DNA from 3 places in the Ruegeria sp. AG6 genome. Region 3 is predicted to be linked to each of the others. Evidence: riboswitches for the same ligand, from Rfam matches in the RefSeq annotation. Region 3 holds a riboswitch; each other region holds the start of a gene.
What was found. Region 3 has a riboswitch for cobalamin ahead of ACR0I0_RS19365 (hypothetical protein). Riboswitches for the same ligand answer to the same signal wherever they lie in the genome.

Region 1: another riboswitch for cobalamin. It lies ahead of ACR0I0_RS09670 (DUF1636 family protein); the one in region 3 lies ahead of ACR0I0_RS19365 (hypothetical protein).
Region 2: another riboswitch for cobalamin. It lies ahead of ACR0I0_RS15065 (aromatic ring-hydroxylating oxygenase subunit alpha); the one in region 3 lies ahead of ACR0I0_RS19365 (hypothetical protein).

The regions. Positions count from the first base shown of each region.
Region 1 covers NZ_JBQFYQ010000003.1:118,699-124,423, reverse strand. The annotation lists gene ACR0I0_RS09680 (carbohydrate kinase family protein) at 1-910, shown strand, start outside; gene ACR0I0_RS09675 (D-lyxose/D-mannose family sugar isomerase) at 927-1,592, shown strand; cobalamin riboswitch at 1,692-1,888, shown strand; gene ACR0I0_RS09670 (DUF1636 family protein) at 1,987-2,343, shown strand; gene ACR0I0_RS09665 (ABC transporter ATP-binding protein) at 2,340-3,113, shown strand; gene ACR0I0_RS09660 (ABC transporter substrate-binding protein) at 3,130-4,080, shown strand; gene ACR0I0_RS09655 (FecCD family ABC transporter permease) at 4,082-5,092, shown strand; gene ACR0I0_RS09650 (inositol monophosphatase family protein) at 5,116-5,725, opposite strand, start outside.
Region 2 covers NZ_JBQFYQ010000007.1:151,769-157,493, forward strand. The annotation lists gene ACR0I0_RS15035 (chalcone isomerase family protein) at 1-333, shown strand, start outside; gene ACR0I0_RS15040 (MFS transporter) at 333-1,556, shown strand; gene ACR0I0_RS15045 (DUF3833 domain-containing protein) at 1,553-2,170, shown strand; gene ACR0I0_RS15050 (DUF3833 family protein) at 2,167-2,709, shown strand; gene ACR0I0_RS15055 (hypothetical protein) at 2,739-2,963, opposite strand; partial or broken gene ACR0I0_RS15060 (IS5/IS1182 family transposase) at 3,265-3,417, opposite strand; cobalamin riboswitch at 3,491-3,694, shown strand; gene ACR0I0_RS15065 (aromatic ring-hydroxylating oxygenase subunit alpha) at 3,777-5,030, shown strand; gene ACR0I0_RS15070 (FAD-binding oxidoreductase) at 5,036-5,725, shown strand, end outside.
Region 3 covers NZ_JBQFYQ010000015.1:6,651-12,375, forward strand. The annotation lists gene recR (recombination mediator RecR) at 1-183, opposite strand, end outside; gene ACR0I0_RS19350 (YbaB/EbfC family nucleoid-associated protein) at 245-598, opposite strand; gene ACR0I0_RS19355 (DNA polymerase III subunit gamma/tau) at 999-2,762, opposite strand; gene ACR0I0_RS19360 (protein-tyrosine phosphatase family protein) at 2,934-3,446, shown strand; gene ACR0I0_RS19365 (hypothetical protein) at 3,438-3,845, opposite strand; cobalamin riboswitch at 3,937-4,157, opposite strand; gene ACR0I0_RS19370 (alpha/beta hydrolase family protein) at 4,315-5,148, shown strand; gene rsgA (ribosome small subunit-dependent GTPase A) at 5,188-5,725, opposite strand, start outside.

The sequences.
Region 1 (5,725 bases), on a different contig from region 3:
TGAAGCGCTGATAGATATGATTTCAGAACCGACCGCGTCGGGCGCAATTGGTTTTGTGCCACATACTGGTGGTGCAGTTCTGAACACAGCCGTCGCGATGGGACGTCTGGGTGTTCCGGTTGGGATGCTGACAGGTTTGTCATCGGACATGTTCGGCCAGCAACTGATCGATGCGCTGAAAGCGAGCCATGTGGACACGACACATGTCATCATCTCGGACCGCCCTACCACGCTTGCCTTTGTGCAGCTCTCGGATGGACACGCGTCTTACAGCTTTGTTGATGAAAACACCGCAGGCCGGATGTTGCTGCCCGAGGACATGCCCGATCAGCTTCCCGCTGTCTCTGCCCTGTATCTCGGCGGAATCAGCCTTGCGTGTGAACCTTGCGCAGATGCATATGCCGCCCTTCTGGACCGCCACGGTTCCGACCGTGCGGTGATGCTGGACCCGAATATTCGCCCGGATTTCATCAAGGATCAAACCCGGTTTCGGACGCGTTTGAACCGCATGATCTCGCGTGCGGATATCGTCAAGGTTTCAGACGAGGACCTGGACTGGATCATTCCGGGCGCTGAATCCGAAGCCGCAAAGGCGTCTGTGCTGTTGCAGGCGGGTCCTTCCGTTGTCATCGTCACGCGCGGCAGTGACGGGGCGCACGGTTACCTGGCGGATGGTTCCGAAGTTTCGGTTCCTGTGAAGCCCGTTGAAGTGGTCGATACGATCGGCGCAGGTGACACGTTCAACGCCGGCGTTCTGACCGAGCTCAGCCGCGCAGGGCATCTGACCAAGTCAGGTCTGCGCGGATTGACGGTTGAAAGCCTGCAAGCAGCCATGGAACTGGGCGCTGACGTGGCGGCCGTGACCGTTTCCCGAGCCGGGGCAGAACCCCCCTGGGCGCACGAACTTTGATCTGTGGGACGGCATGATGAAACGATCCGAAATCAACCGTATCAAGACCCGGGCACAGGCGTTCATTCAGTCCTTCGGTGCCGCGTTGCCACCCTTTGCGGATTGGTCGCCCGAGAAAATGCGCAGCCCTCTGGCCGAAACGATCCGCAGTCGCGGGCTGGGATGGGACATTACCGATTACGCCCAGGGCCGTTTTGATGAACTTGGACTGTTTCTATTCACTTTGCGCAATGGTGAGGCGAAGGATCTGAAATCCGGGCGCGGGATGCTCTATGCGGAAAAACTGTTGATCTCGAAAGAAAATCAGCTTTCTCCGATGCACCGGCATATCATCAAGGCAGAAGACATCATCAACCGGGGCGGCGGCGATCTCGTTCTGGAAATCCATGCGTCGGATCCAAACGGTGGCGTCGACCGCGACAACCCGGTGACGGTCCCAAGCGATGCCTGCCCTGTAACCTTGCAACCCGAAGAGCACTTGCGGCTGAAGCCGGGGCAAAGCGTAACTCTGATGCCCGGCATCTGGCACGCTTTCTGGGCCGAGCGCGGTGATTGCCTTATTGGCGAGGTATCGACCGTGAATGACGACCGAACGGACAATGTGTTTGAAAAGCCAATCCCACGGTTTTCAAAGATTGAGGAAGATACCGAACCGGATTTTCTTCTTGTATCAGACTATTGACACCGTTCGGTCCGGGCTGGCGCAGCAGGATCGCTGGCTCAACCGTTGCAATTCCGTCCACCACCCTTTCGCCTGCCGCTTGACAAGTCAGGCGTAGCCGGACTAGCTGAGCGGGATGGTTCCGTAAGAGATGAAAATGGGAACACGGTGCGGCGCTGGAATGTGCCAAGTCCGTGACTGCCCCCGCAACTGTAAGCGGTGAGCGACGCCACTTCACCACTGACCCAAAAGGGTTGGGAAGGTCGGCCAAGCAACGACCCGCAAGTCAGGAGACCTGCCATCACACTATGAACCAACCCGAGGCGGGGCGTCTCGGAAGGAGGCTTGATGGCGCGTTTGCGTAATATCCGGGTATGTGCCCTCTGTTTGCATCTGGCAAACGACGGAGAAGGCAATGACCTGCTATTCTGATCACTACGTTCTGATCTGTTCAACATGTCAGGGGACGATGTCTGCCGAAGCCGCACAAGACGCGCTGGATGCCCGGTTGCCTGACGGTTTTGAAACCCGAATGGTGGCCTGCATGGCAGGTTGTGAACGGGCCATGACCGTCGGATTTCAGGCCCCGGGCAAAGCGCAGTACCTGTTTGGCGATATCACGACATCCCGCGATCTGTCTGCCTTGGTCGAATTTGCGATCCAGTTCGGCGACAGCGACGACGGCTGGACCAGTGCCTCGGACCGCCCCCCTGCCCTTTTCGCAAAGACCTTATCGCGAATTCCCGCTTTACCTTTCGGGGGGTCATCATGAGTTTTCTGATTGCAGAGAATTTGGGATACTACGCTCTCAATGGCGACATCCTGTTGCAGGATGTGTCCTTTCGTCTGGAAGAAGGATCAATTCTGGCAATCGCCGGGCCGAACGGCGCCGGCAAAACCACTCTGCTGAAACTGCTGTGCGGGATTGAACGGATTGCGTTGGGCGATGTTTGGATAGAAGGACAAAGCCTTCGGACCCTGTCCGCCCGCCAACGTGCCCGCTCCATTGCTGTGGTCGGGCAGCAGGAAATGCCCGACGGGCGGATGCGCCTGCAAGACTACGTTGCGCTGGGGCAAATCCCGATTCAGGGCGAACGTTCGGTGACTCAGCACAGGGCTGATCTTGAACGGGTGCTGACGACGACCGAGCTGTTGCATTTTGCCAACAAAACGATGGGTCAACTGTCCGGCGGAGAACGTCAGCGCGCGCACATCGCGCGCGCTCTGGCCCAGAACCCGTCCTTGCTGTTTCTGGACGAGCCAACCAACCATCTGGACCCCGATGCCAAGGGGCACATGCTGTCTCTGGTCGCTGATCTGGGGGTAACGGTCGTCATGATCGTCCATGATCTGGTCATGATCCCGGAATTCGCCACCCATGTGGCGTTGATGAAAGCCACGCGCCTGACGGGGTTCGGGCCTGTTGGCGAAGTTCTGACCCCAGACCGGGTAAGTGAGACATTCGGCGTGGATTATCTGTGCTTTCAGCACGAAGGCCGCATGATCCCCGCACTGGACATCCGAAAACGGAAATTGTCATAATAACAGGAACTTACATATGATGCAGAAACTCTGGCCGGTGGTTGTCTTCGCTGGCTTCGCAGGTGGCGTGGCAGCGGAAGCCGTCACCGTGGACAATTGCGGCGAACCGCTGGTTTTTGACTCGGCGCCGGAACGTCTGGTCGTACATGATATGAACATGGCGGATATGGCCTTTGCACTCGGCCTTCAGGACAAGATCGTGGGACTTACCGGGATTTCGGGCTGGTACAAAACCAGCCCTGACTTTGATGCTCAGCGCGGCGACATCCCAGAGCTTGCCCCCAAGTACCCGACGATTGAAAACCTTGTGGCCGTCGAACCTGATCTGTTTTTTGCCGGTTGGTACTATGGCATGAAACCCGGCGGAGATGTCACGCCCGACACGCTGGAACCCTTTGGTATCAAGACCATGATCCTGACCGAAAGCTGCGTGCATCTGGACGAGGATCGCCCCGAAGCCAGCATGAACCTGTTGTTTGATGACGTTCTGCGCCTGGGCAAGGTCATGCAGGTCGAAGACAAGGCCGAGGCGCTGGTTGCCGGCTGGAAGGACAAGTTGTCCGCCATTCAAGCAAAAACAGCCGATCTGGAAAAGCCGCGGGTATTCCTGTTGGACGGACCGGCCGATGCTCCGTTTACCGCCGGCAAGTTCGCCATTCCCGATGCGATGATCGCAGCCGCTGGCGGTGAGAACGTAACTCATGATCTGGATACCAGCTGGGGCCGCACGTCGTGGGAAGCTGTGGCAGCGGCTAACCCGGAATTTCTGGTGCTGCTCGACTATCAGTCCGGCAACGGCGCAGAGGACACTTTCCAGTTCCTCAAGGATCACCCGGTGATGTCACAAACGGACGCGGTAAAGAACGAGCGCTGGATTGGCCTGCGTTACGAAGAGCTGACTCCCGGCCCGGCAAATATCGAGGCGATCGAGAAGATGGCACAGGCGATGCACCCGGAGACCAACTGATATGGTCCAATTGGGCCGTTTGATAGTGCTGGGGGCGGTTGTTCTGACCGCCCTTTTGCTGTTGTCGATCGTCTATGGGACCACCCCAATCCCCGTGCGCGAAGTCTTTTCGGCAATCGGCCTCGGAACCGGTATGGTGGAAGGAGACATGTCGCCCTTGCACCGGATCGTCTTCGACCTTCGCCTGCCCCGCGCCCTGTTTGCCGCCGTGATTGGTGCGGGTCTGGGCGTCGTTGGTGTCGTTCTGCAAACAACGACGCGAAACGATCTGGCAGATCCGTTTCTGTTCGGTCTGTCCTCGGGTGCTGCTGCCGGCGCCGTTCTGGTGATCACCGTCACAGGGGATGTCCTGGGAATCTGGACGTTGCCGCTGGCAGCATTTTGCGGTGGCCTGATCGCGTCCGGCATTGTTCTGGCGCTGGTTCAGGGCTTGCGTACGAGCGCACCCGAAAAACTGATCCTGGCTGGCCTGGCGGTGTCCTTTCTGTTTTCCGCAATCACCAACTACCTTATTTTCTCTGGCGACAATCGCGCGGCTCATTCGGTGATATTCTGGATGCTTGGCGGCCTGGGACTGGCAAGATGGGAAACATTCCCGCTTGTCCTGATCGGACTGGGCCTGATCCTGAGCTATTCACTTTATCGCAGTCGGTGGCTTGACGCGCTGCTGACCGGGGATTTCACAGCCTCGTCACTGGGTATTCCCGTTCAAGGTCTGCGGTTCAGCATGTTTTTCGTTGCCGCTTTGGCGACGGCCAGTTTCGTTTCAGTTGCCGGTGTCATCGGCTTTGTCGGGCTGATGGTGCCTCATATTGCACGCGGCATCGCCGGTACTCTGCACCGAAACCTGCTGATCGTCTCGGCGATCGTGGGCGCGATTCTGCTGACATTGTCCGATATCTTGTCACGCCTTCTTCTGGCCCCGCAGGAGTTGCCCGTCGGAATCGTCACAACGTCAATAGGATCACTTTTTGTCTTTTTGTATTTGTTCAAATCTGATCGCGGAAGCTAGTTTTCCAAGGTTGCGCAACACTGTCATTTCTCAGCATTGATGAGGTCAAGCAGTTCAGCATGCAGTTCAGGGGTTGCGGCGGAAACGACCGCGCCATCTGAATCGAGGGCCAACGCATGCCCGTGCCAATCGGTCATCACTCCGCCAGCAGCCGTGATCAGAGGTGAAAGCGCCAGATAGTCATAAGGTTGCAGATCGTAATCCACCACAGCATCGACATGGCCCGAAGCAAGCAAGGCATGGGGGTAACAATCATAGGCAAATCGGCGCGTCTGCCCTGCATTCATCAACCGGTTGAACAGGTCAGGATGGTCGCAAAAAATCTTGTCGCCTTCATTCACATACAAAACCGAATGATCCAGACGCGTGGTGTGCGACACCTCTATCGGCCGCCCGTTCAGGCTGGCCCCGTTACCAACCACACCCAAATAGGTCTCATGCAAGGCCGGCATTCCGACCAGCCCCAACCGAGGGCGCCCATCCACAAGGTGCGCCAAAAGGAACCCGAACAAAGGATGGCCGGACAGAAACGAACGGGTTCCGTCAATCGGGTCAATCACCCACATATGACGCCCGTCGCCTGCTTCTTGCCCGTGCTCTTCGCCAAAGATGCCGTGTCCGGGAAAATGCTGT
Region 2 (5,725 bases), on a different contig from region 3:
GCGCCGTTCAGTTGGAGCGAAGATATCGCCCTGCAACTGACTTATCGCAAGAACATCAAGAAGAAAGCGTTGGTCAATTCGACGCTTGACGAGATGGACCGCATCGGCCGTTCAGCACCGGTTCGCGACCAACTGAACCGGTGTTTCAAAGCCGTGGCAAAAGGGGACAGCTATCTGGCGGTTTCTGATGGTCCCGACAAGGTCAGTTTCTGGTTGAACGGGCAAAAGACGTGCACCATGGCGCATCCGGGCATCAAGCGCAGTTTCATGTCTGTATTCTTGGGAGACAACACGAGGTCCGCGTCCTTCACGCGCAGGCTACAGGGGCGGTGATGCTCTATCCCCGGGTCAGTCTCTATGCGCTGATGCTCGCTGCGGCGGGTATCCCGCTTTATATCCACTTGCCGCGCTTTGCAGCCGTGAACCTGGGTATTGGCCTTGGGGTCATTGGTACGGTGCTGCTGGTGATCCGTTTGGTGGATCTGGTGCAGGATCCGCTGATCGGTTGGGCAATCGACCGATGGCCCGGCGGCCAGCTTGCATTTGCCGCGATGGCGGCTTTGGGGCTGGCGATCGGGTTTCCCCTGCTTTTCAATCTGCCGCAGGGTGCCAGCGTGCCGGAACTGGTCGCGATCCTGATCTTGCTGTTCTCGGCATACAGCCTGGGAACCATCCTTCTGTATGGTCGCAGCGCAACTCTGGCGAAGCGAACCGATCCGAAAGAGCTGATGACACTGGCCGCCTATCGTGAAGGCGGGCAGTTGACCGGAGTGGTCATCGCAGCCAGCGCTCCGGCCCTGTTGGTTGCTTTCGGGGCACACTCCCAAGGCTACCCCGCATTCGGCGCGTTCCTGGGGCTTCTGTCCGTTGTGACCCTGATACTGACGATCCCGATCTGGCGACGCAGACCGATCACCGGATCAGGCCTGTCCTTTGCGGGTCTGGGTCAGGCCGGTGGCTTGCGCCTTCTTGCGCTGGCTTTGGTCAACAGCCTCCCGGTTGCCATAACCTCCACCCTGTTTCTGTTTTTTGTGGAAGACCGGCTGCAACTGCCGGGCAAGGCGGGTCCTTTGTTGATCCTGTTCTTCCTGAGCGCAGGCGCGAGCGTTCCGCTGTGGGCAAAGCTCAGTAACAAAATTGGCCCGAAACAGACTCTGATTATCGCCATGCCGCTCTCGATCGCCGGCTTTATCGGCGCTGCCACACTGAGTTCAGGAAACCTTGCGGGTTTTGCAATGATCTGTCTCGCCTCGGGCGCGGCGTTGGGCGCGGATATGGTCGTGTTGCCTGCGATGTTCTCGATCGTCCTTACCCGGGCCGGGCTGAACGCATCAGCCGCGTTTGGCATCTGGTCCTTCGCTGGCAAACTGGGCCTCGCCCTGGCTGCCTTTTTCACTCTGCCGCTGCTGGAACGCAGCGGTTTCACCCCCGGTCAAACCAATTCAGCACAGGCTCTGGATACACTCAATCTTGCCTATGCGGTGCTGCCCTGCATCCTGAAAGTCGGAGCGTTCGGGATGGTGTTGACCCTGCCCACCGAGGTCACAAGCAAATGAACGCTTTCAGCATCATCCTTCTGGTCCTTCTGACCGCCGTCTTCATCCGTGCAAGGCTGCTGAGCTTTCGCGCGCAATCGCCGTCCGATTACAGTGGCACCGGGCCAAATTTTTCGCTGAAAAAACACCTGAACGGAGAGATCTTGTCCGAAGGCCTGATCTATGGCCCCAACGGCAAAATGTCGAACAGCTTTGTCGCGCGCATGTCCGGCGAATGGCAAGGCAACTCGGGCACGCTGACCGAGTACTTCACCTATTCCAACGGAAAACAGATGACCCGCAAATGGTACCTGACGCTGGGAACTGGCAACACATTCACGGCAATGGCGGATGATATCGTGGGCGAAGGTCGGGGCATTATCTCGGGGTCCACGGTAAAACTGACCTATCGTATCATTCTGCCAGATGACGCTGGTGGACACACACTGGATGTCACCGATTGGATGTACCTGACAGAAACCGGCGTCATCATGAATCGGTCCGAGATGCGCAAGTTTGGCGTCAAGGTCGCGGAACTGATCGCCACAATGCGTCCAAGCCCCAGATCGAAACCGATGCATCCAAGTGGGTCAAACGGGTATGACGCGACTTTGGAAGGGAAGCCGTTGCAATGATCACCTTTCGCTCTTTCATCGCCTGCATTGCCATCGCAAGCCTTACACTTCTGGCGGCCTGCTCCAGCAAACCGAAGGTACCAAAAACGTTTCTGTCGGACCGGCAGTTGAACCTGGAAGAGTTTTTTGAGGGTAAAACAGTGGCCTACGGTCAGTTTCAGGATGTTCTGGGAAATATCCCCCGCAGATTCACGGTTGATATCGACGGAACATGGGACGGCGAAACCCTGACCCTGGTCGAAGACTTCGTCTACGACGATGGCGCGACGGAACAACGCATCTGGACATTGACCAAAACCGGAGAGGATACGTGGACCGGTACGGCGCCTGGCGTGCTGGGCACCGCCAGCGGGATTGAACGCGGGGATACGTTCAACTGGAAATACAAGATCGACCTGCCGATCAAGGACGGGACCATGCGTGTCAAATTCGACGACTGGATGTGGCTGCTGGATGACGACCGTCTGCTGAACCGCGCGTATGTCTCACGCTATGGCGTCCGTCTGGGTGAAGTCATCCTGTTCTTCGAGAAGAAATAGGGCCGTCAGGCCCGGTTTCATCACAAAAGTCAGTAGAAAATAAACTCGTCCACCAATGCTGTCGTCGATCCCTTGACCTCACCGGCCGTGTTTGCCCTTGGCCCGTCCGAGGCTGCGCCCTCGGCGCGTTCGCCGCCCTCGACCTTCAAGCGCGCGCGTTCTATCTGCCCCCAGAGGAAAAACAGACCATCCCGTTTTCCCATGAGGCGCGAAGGAACTGTTGTCCGCAAAACACCTGTTTTCGGTTTTGGCATCTGCTCTCTTACTGCCTCCGGTGTTTTCCACCATTTTCGGAAAACGTAATGGTTTTTCCCGAAAAAGACAATTTTTTATGGACAAAATGAGGTTTTCTACCGTCCGTTGACAGGATGGACTGACAACTCTCGCATGACGGATATTCGCCTTCTTCACCTGCCTCATGGCAAGCCAGCACTATCCCAAACGGATCAACTTCACCCAAAAGGGTTTGCTGCAAACCTCCTTCACTTGGCCTGACTCTCTCTTTTCCAGCCATGCTCAGGCGACGTGCAGCGTTTCGTTTCTGAGCAGAGCAGCCGGGCCTTCGCTGTCACGGCTGGGGGACAATTTGACGGCGCGGATGTCAGACGTGGCCGCATCCATCGCAAAGCCCACTGGCCCCTGCAGAACGCCGTGCTGGCGGGCTTGCCATGCCCCTGTGCCAAGGACCGTGATCCCGGCGCCGTCCACTCAACCGGAAAATTTCCATGTCTGTTTTGAAACCGGAAATGTCGCAAGCATTTCAGCGCCCAAGCAGGTAGAAAGTAGGCTGCCATCGTGAGGTGCCGCTGTTTGATTCTCAGACCGCGGAGAATTGGGAAGCCGGTGGAATTCCGGCGCTGCCCCCGCAACGGTAAGGAAGGTCAGGTTCGACAATCAACCACTGGGACGAGGATCCCGGGAAGGTGTCGCAACCGGGTGCAAGCCCCTTTCAAGTCCGGAAACCAGCCTTGCAGATATGTCAAACCGCGGGTGGCGGTGGGGACACGGGTTTCGGACGTGGTCCTCGCGCGCCTCCGGACGGTTCCTCCCTGTCATCTGCCCAAGCAATGCCGCGGGGCGCGGCAGGAGAGCCAGAAGTGAACAATGTCCAAAACCTGTTGGCGCGTCGAATCCCGGGCTATGCTCTGGAACGGGCCTTTTACACCGACCCCGAGATCTTTCAGACCGACCTGGAAACCATCCACTATCGCGAATGGCTCTTTGCCATTCCGGCCTGTGAACTGGTGAAAGCCGGCGACTATGTAACGTACAACGTGGGTGCCTATCGCGTGATCATCGTGCGCGGCGCCGACAACCAGATCCGGGCGTTTCACAACACCTGCCGCCATCGCGGCTCGATCATATGCAAGGCAGCAAAAGGCAACGCGCCGAAGCTGGTTTGCCCGTATCACCAATGGACCTACGAGCTTGACGGCTCTTTGCTGTGGGCCCGCGACATGGGGCCGGAGTTTGATCCCAGACAGCATGGTTTGAAGACGGTTCATTGCCGCGAGCTTGCCGGGTTGGTCTATATCTGTCTGGCGGATGTCGCCCCGGATTTTGACACGTTTGCCAATATCGCGCGCCCGTATCTTGAGCCGCATGATCTTGCGAATGCCAAGGTCGCATTCGAAAGCTCGATCATCGAGAACGGCAACTGGAAACTGGTCTGGGAAAACAATCGCGAGTGCTATCACTGCGGCGGCAACCACCCTGCGCTGTGCCGGACCTTCCCTGATGATCCGGGCGTGACGGGGATCGAAGGCGGTGAAACCCCAGCCTATATGCAAGCCCATTTCGACAGGTGCCAGTCAGCGGGTATGCCATCGCAGTTCTATCTGCACGAGGACGGCCAATTCCGTCTGGCGCGGATGCCGCTGAAAGAAGGCGCCGAGAGCTATACGATGGACAGGAAATCCGCCGTGCGCCGCTGGTTGGGCCGGTCGCCCTTTGCGGATGCGGGATCGCTTTTGAAGTTCCACTATCCGACCACGTGGAACCACTTTCTTGCCGATCACTCGATTGTTTTCCGTGTTACGCCGATCAGCCCGACAGAGACCGAGGTCACGACCAAATGGCTGGTCAACAAGGATGCGGTTGAAGGCGTTGACTACGACGTGAAACGCCTGACCGAAGTCTGGGTCGCCACGAATGACGAAGACCGTCAGGTGGTCGAGGACAACCAGCAGGGCATCAACAGCCCGGCCTATGTGCCCGGCCCGTATTCAGCCATTCAGGAATCCGGCGTACTGCAATTCGTGGATTGGTATTGCAGCACAGTGTCGGCCCGCCTGACCCCTGACTACATGGCGGCGGAGTAAGTCTGATGAAAGATCTGGACACGCTTTCATCAGCCGTTTGGCAGGATGGAGAGATGCTGGAATGTGTCTCGGTCGTGCCCGAGATGCCGAACACCGCCAGCTTTTCGTTCCGAGCCCCCTCGGGGGCGCAGTTCGCCTATCACCCCGGTCAGTTCCTGACGCTCGAGATTCCGGCGCCCGGCCAGCCCGGGGGAGTCGTGTATCGCACCTACACAATCTCATCGTCGCCATCGCGGCCGCGGTCGATCACCATCACCGCCAAAGCGCAACCCGACAGTATCGGCACGCGCTGGATGCTGGACAATCTTCAACCCGGCATGCGGCTCAAGGCCGTTGGGCCTGCGGGCCTGTTCACCAACGCACTGAGCGATGCGCGCAAGTTCCTGTTTATCTCGGCTGGCTCAGGCATCACACCGATGATGTCAATGACCACCTGCATGTGGGACGAAGGCCGCGATCTGGACGTTGTCTTCATCAACTGCGCCAAGCGGCCATCCGAGATTATCTTCCGCCAGCGCTTGGAACAGATGGCCAGCCGCACGGATGGTTTGGACCTGAAATTCGTTGTGGAAGAGCCGGACCGCTACCGCCCATGGACGGGATATCAGGGTCAGTTCAACCAATTGATGCTGGGCCTGATGGCGCCGGATTACCTTGAGCGCGAAGTCTATTGCTGCGGTCCCGAGCCCTTCATG
Region 3 (5,725 bases):
GCCGCAATTCAGGCATTCGCGGGCGGTCACGGCGACTTGCTGCATGGCATCAGACAGGGGCGTCAGCAGCAGGGCGCGTTTTCGGATCAGGTGCAGAACCGCGCGGCGGGCCGAGCGCGGGCCCAGACCCGGCAGTTTGGCCATCAGGTCGATCAGGTTGTCGATGTCGCTGTTCGAACTCATGGCCAATCCTGCATTGCGCCGGAGGGAGCCTCCGGCGGGAGTATTTGGGAAAAGATAAAGCTCAGAACGGCAGCTTGATGTCTTTGGGCAGGCCCATGCTTTCGGTCAGCTTGGCCATTTCAGCCTGCGAACGTTCGGTTGCCTTGGTCTGCGCATCCTTGATGGCGGCCAGGATCAGGTCTTCGACCACTTCCTTGTCATCGCCGTTGAAGATGGAAGGGTCGATATCCAGACCTTTGAGTTCACCCTTGGCCGTCGCCGTTGCCTTGACCAGGCCTGCACCGGATTCGCCGACAACCATCATGTTGTTCAGCTCTTCCTGCATTTCGGTCATCTTGGTTTGCAGGTCCTGCGCGGATTTCATCATCTTGGCCATGTCGCCCAGACCGCCAAGCCCGCCGAGTCCTTTCAGCATAGTATTCTCCTGTGTCTCCGTTTGCGCTCTAGATACGGGCAGCAGCGACATGGCACAAGGGTTCTCCCGCCGGTCGGAGGCTCATCCGTTCCGGTCGGCATGTTGATCAGCGCAGGCGTCAGCAGGAACGTGCTAACCATCTGCGACACCATATTTGCCAGCAGGCCCGGCAAGCGCAGATCGTCCTTGGCGCGCATATGGTCTGCTGCCGAGACTGATCACACAGGGCAAAGAAAATCTGGGCGCGGTTCGAATGGCTACGCGGCATCCGGATCAGAATTGTCACGGGCCGCCTTCCGCTGGCCGGTGTCGCAACAAACGATCTGAGACATGCGGGCGGATGTGTTCGATCGAAACCTCGGTCAGCTTCGTTTGAAACGGGGGGTGACGGGCCGCGGGGTCAGTCTTCCTCGAACGGGTCCCACTCGTCTTCCACCTCGGGAAGCGCTTCGGTCTCGACCTTGGCGGCGCGTTGCTCCGGCGTTTCGATCCTAGTGATTTTCGCCTTTGGGAATTGCGCCAATACCGCCTGCACCAAAGGATGTTGTTCGGCCTCGGATTTCAGTGCGAGCTCGGCCTCATCCCTGACTTCTGCAATCGTGGGGGCTTCTCCGTCCGAGACGATCGAGACAGCCCACCGATTTCCTGTCCAGCGTTGCAAGGCAGTGCCCAGTCGTGGCGCCAGATCCGCCGGTGCCTGGGTGGCGGGTGTGAATTCGATTCGTCCGGGTTGATAGGAGACGAGGCGCACGCCGTTTTCCACCTCGACCAGCAACTTTACGTCGCGATTGGTCCGGATCAGTTCCACCACGTGGTCGAAGGTCGGGTAATGGGCAAGGGCCGTCTGGGCATCCTGCGCCAGGGCTGCAACCGGTGCGCCACCGGAACCGCGAGGGGACGGCGCGTAGGCAGGTGGATGGGTCGCGCCAGCCGGCGCCGGACCGGCGCCCGGTCGGGATATCGAAACGCCGCCATTGGGCCCGCCCGGCGGTGGTGGCGGGGCATCTTGCAACCGTTTGATCAGCTCTTCGGGGCTGGGCAAATCCGCCACATGGGTCAGGCGAATAACGGCCATTTCAGCGGCCATCATGGCGTTGGGCGCAGCCGAGACTTCCTCGAGCGCCTTCAGCAGCATTTGCCACATCCGGGTCAGAACCCGCATCGGCAGAGCCTCGGCCATGTGTTGGCCCCGGGTCCGTTCATCCGGAGAAACCGTCGGATCCTGCGCCGCGTCAGGCGTGATCTTCACGACGGACACCCAATGCGTGATCTCGGCCAGATCGCGCAGCACCGCCAGCGGGTCTGCGCCTTCGGCGTATTGGCCGCTCAACTCGGTAAGTGCTCCGGCGGCATCGCCGCGCAGGATCATATCCATAAGGTCCAGAACCCGGCCACGGTCTGCCAGTCCAAGCATTGCACGGACCTGATCGGCGGTCGTCTCGCCAGCCCCATGCGAAATCGCCTGATCCAGCAACGAGGTCGCATCCCGGGCCGATCCTTCCGCTGCTCGGGTGATCAGCGCCAGCGCGTCTTCGGCGATCTGGGCGTTTTCCGCTTCGGCGATCTTGCGCAGCAGGCCAATCATGTCTTCGGGTTCGATCCGGCGCAGGTCGAAACGCTGGCAGCGGGACAGCACAGTGACAGGGACTTTGCGGATTTCAGTGGTTGCGAAGATGAACTTCACATGCGCGGGCGGTTCTTCCAACGTCTTGAGCAGCGCGTTGAACGCGCTGGTCGAGAGCATATGAACCTCGTCGATGATGTAAATCTTGTAACGCGCGCTGGCGGCGCGATAGCGGACACTGTCAATGATCTCGCGGATGTCGTTGACGCCCGTACGGCTGGCGGCGTCCATCTCCATCACGTCGACATGGCGGCCTTCCATGATGGCGACACAATGTTCACACTGACCGCAGGGTTCGGTCGTGGGGCCACCGGTTCCGTCGGGTCCGATGCAGTTCATGCCCTTGGCGATGATCCTTGCGGTCGTGGTTTTGCCGGTGCCGCGAATGCCGGTCATGATGAAGGCCTGCGCGATCCGGTCGGCCGCGAACGCGTTTTTCAGGGTGCGCACCATGGCATCCTGACCCACCAGATCGGCAAAGGTTTCCGGGCGATACTTGCGGGCGAGAACCTGATAGGCGGGGCTGGAGCTGTCTGTCATGTCTTCTCGTTGGGATTCGGTGCTTGGGCACAGCGTAGTGGCCACCGTTGCCCGCGTCCACAGCGTGGCGCGATGATTTTTGATTTAGAAACGAGTCGCTTTCGCACTAAACTGCATCAGCGGATTTAATGGCTCATTTTTGTAAAGAGTTCTTTGGGGAGGACAGGATTCATGTCGCAGTTGGTGATCTATGCCCTGCAAGTCGGTGGCGGAACGCTGGCGCTGACCTCGATGCCCGGACGCGGCGGAGATTACTCCAGCGATCTGGATATGATCGCAGCGTGGCAGCCGGGGCTTGTTGTTTCGATGACGACGGATGTCGAAATGCTTCAGGACGGGGCGCAGGAATTTGGAAGCGATATTCAAAGCCGCGCCAGCCGATGGGTTCACCTGCCGATCGAAGATTTCGGAGCGCCGACAAAAGCGATTGATGACGCGTGGCCGTCCGTCAGCGCCGCGGCCCGGCACGCGCTGTCCGGCGGAGGTCGCGTATTGGTACACTGCCGCGGGGGCTGTGGCAGGTCAGGTATGATTGTCCTGCGGCTGATGGTCGAATGCGGCGAAGGCGCGGACACGGCGCTGCAACGATTGCGGGCGGTGCGCCCTTGCGCCGTCGAAACGGATGCGCAACTGGCCTGGGCCTCTCGGCGTGCCCAGGCACAGGTCAGTCTGGACTCAGATTGAAATCTGCGCGGGCGCGCAAGCAGGTTTTCGAGGCCGGATCGTAGAAACTTCGATCATCGCGCAGGGTAGGGTTTTCACGACGCCGGATGGCATCGCACTGAACGTGTTTCCGAAGATCAGGTCGGCATAGCCGTTCAGCGGCTCAATCGCGGTTTCGGGCTGCGTCCCGCAAAAGACACGAATGCGGTCTGATTGCGCGCGGAAAATTGCATGACATCCTTCGCTGCAATGTGACAGCGCGCTGCTGCCCTCAATCTCGAAATCGTCACTTGTGGCCGAGGTCGCCTGGGCCATGGCTTCGGATATCGAGCGCGCCAGCCGCGCCAAAGCGGGACAGGTTTTGCCCGTCCGCTGACATACTGTTGCACTGAATTCATGTGTCTTTGTCTTCCAGATCATCCTGCGCCCTCCGCGCTTGGTGGACAGGATATTTGGGACAGGTGGGACAGCGTGATGCCGTCAGGACCTGCCCGGACACCCCGCCCGAGTTTCGGTTTCGTTTCCGATGGCAGGTCTCCTGACTTGCGGGTCATCGCTTTGCCGACCTTCCCAGCCTTTGGGCCAGTGGTGTTTCGGCATCGCTTACCGCTTACAGTTGCGGGGGCAGTCGCGGATTTGGTTGTTGCCTGCATGACCAGACATTACCGCACCGTGTTCCCTTTTCATCCCGACCCCTTGTGGAGGCCGGAAACCATCACACAACCGCTAGCGTTTGAGCACGCATCGAGTCAAGCCGATCTTTTGACCGGACGCTTGGTCATGCTGGATACGGTGTTGGTTCATGCATAGTGTCGAGGGCGTTGAGGTTCGGAAACCGGATTTACCAAGCGCAAAGCCAGAGATCATGTTGGACACAGAGCAAACGGTAATGACCGAAGAATTTCGCTTTCCGTCCGGGCAGAAAACACTGTCTGCCCGGTTGTACAGCCCGCTGTCTTCGCCCGAAATCGTCGTCGTGCTGAACAGTGCAACGGGTGTGCCGCGCGATTATTACCGTCATTTCGCACGATGGCTTGCTGCCGAGCAGGGTATGGCCTGCCTGACCTATGACTATCGCGATTACGGGCATTCCTTGACCGGCCGCCTGAAAGATTCGCGTGCGACCATGGCGGATTGGGCCTTGATCGACATGCCCGCGGCACGGGCAGAAATGCGCAGACGGTTTCCCGATTCGCAGCATTGGACCATCGGCCATTCGATCGGCGCGATGTTGGGGCCTGTGCAGCCGGATATCGATCTGATTGATCGCATGATCTGTGTGTGTTCGGGGCTGGTAACCCTAAGCGACCATCCATGGCCCTATCGTGGTTTGGCAGGATTGTTCTGGTATGGTCATGCCCCGCTTTTGGCCCGAGCCCTTGGCTACCTTCCCGGAAAGGCGATCGGGTTCGGCTCGGATCTGCCGGCATCGGTCTATTGGCAGTGGCGCAAATGGTGTACGGCGCCTTTGAACTATGTGCCTGAAATCGGGCATGAGTTACCTGCGGCGCAGTGGAAGGATTCTGGAACGCCCGTGGATTTGTTCACCTTCGAGGACGACCAGATGGTGCCGCCGGAAGCGGTTTGGCGGCTTGCGGATCTTTACGGCCCCGATGCCAACCGCCACCTGCTGAGCCCTGCCGATTTCGGGTTGCCCGAGGTTGGTCATATCGGAGCATTTGCCCGGCGCAATGCAGCGGTTTGGCCGCGACTGATCGCTTGATCAGACGCGGCGCAGGACGGGCCGGGCACCGCCCAACGATCACCGGTTGCGAAGTTTCTTTTCCTTCATGACGCCACGGACCATCTTGCCGAACGCTTTGTCCCGCGCCCGGGACTGCGCGACGGTTTCAGAATTGCGCTGATCTTCGCGCCGAAGCTTGCGCCACCGGTCCAATCGAGCCGGATCAAGCGTGCCGTGGCTTATTGCCTTTTGCACGGCACATCCGGGCTCGGAGCTGTGCTGGCAATCCGAAAAACGGCAGTCCCGGCTCAACTCGGCAAGGTCCGAGAAAACGTCGTCGATCCCGTCCCGAGCGTCCAGCAGGCGCAACGCGCGCATTCCGGGTGTATCGATCAACCAGCCACCGTTGCGCATCCGGTGCAATGCGCGTGCGGTCGTCGTGTGCCGGCCCCGCGCGTCATCCTCGCGAATGTCCGAGGTGGCGAGATCCTGATCGGTCATGGTATTGGCAAGTGTCGTCTTGCCAACGCCCGACGATCCAACCAGCGCTCCGGTCTGGCTTTTGGGGCACCAGGACAGAACCTTTTCAACCTCTGCCGGGTCCAGCGCGTTGATC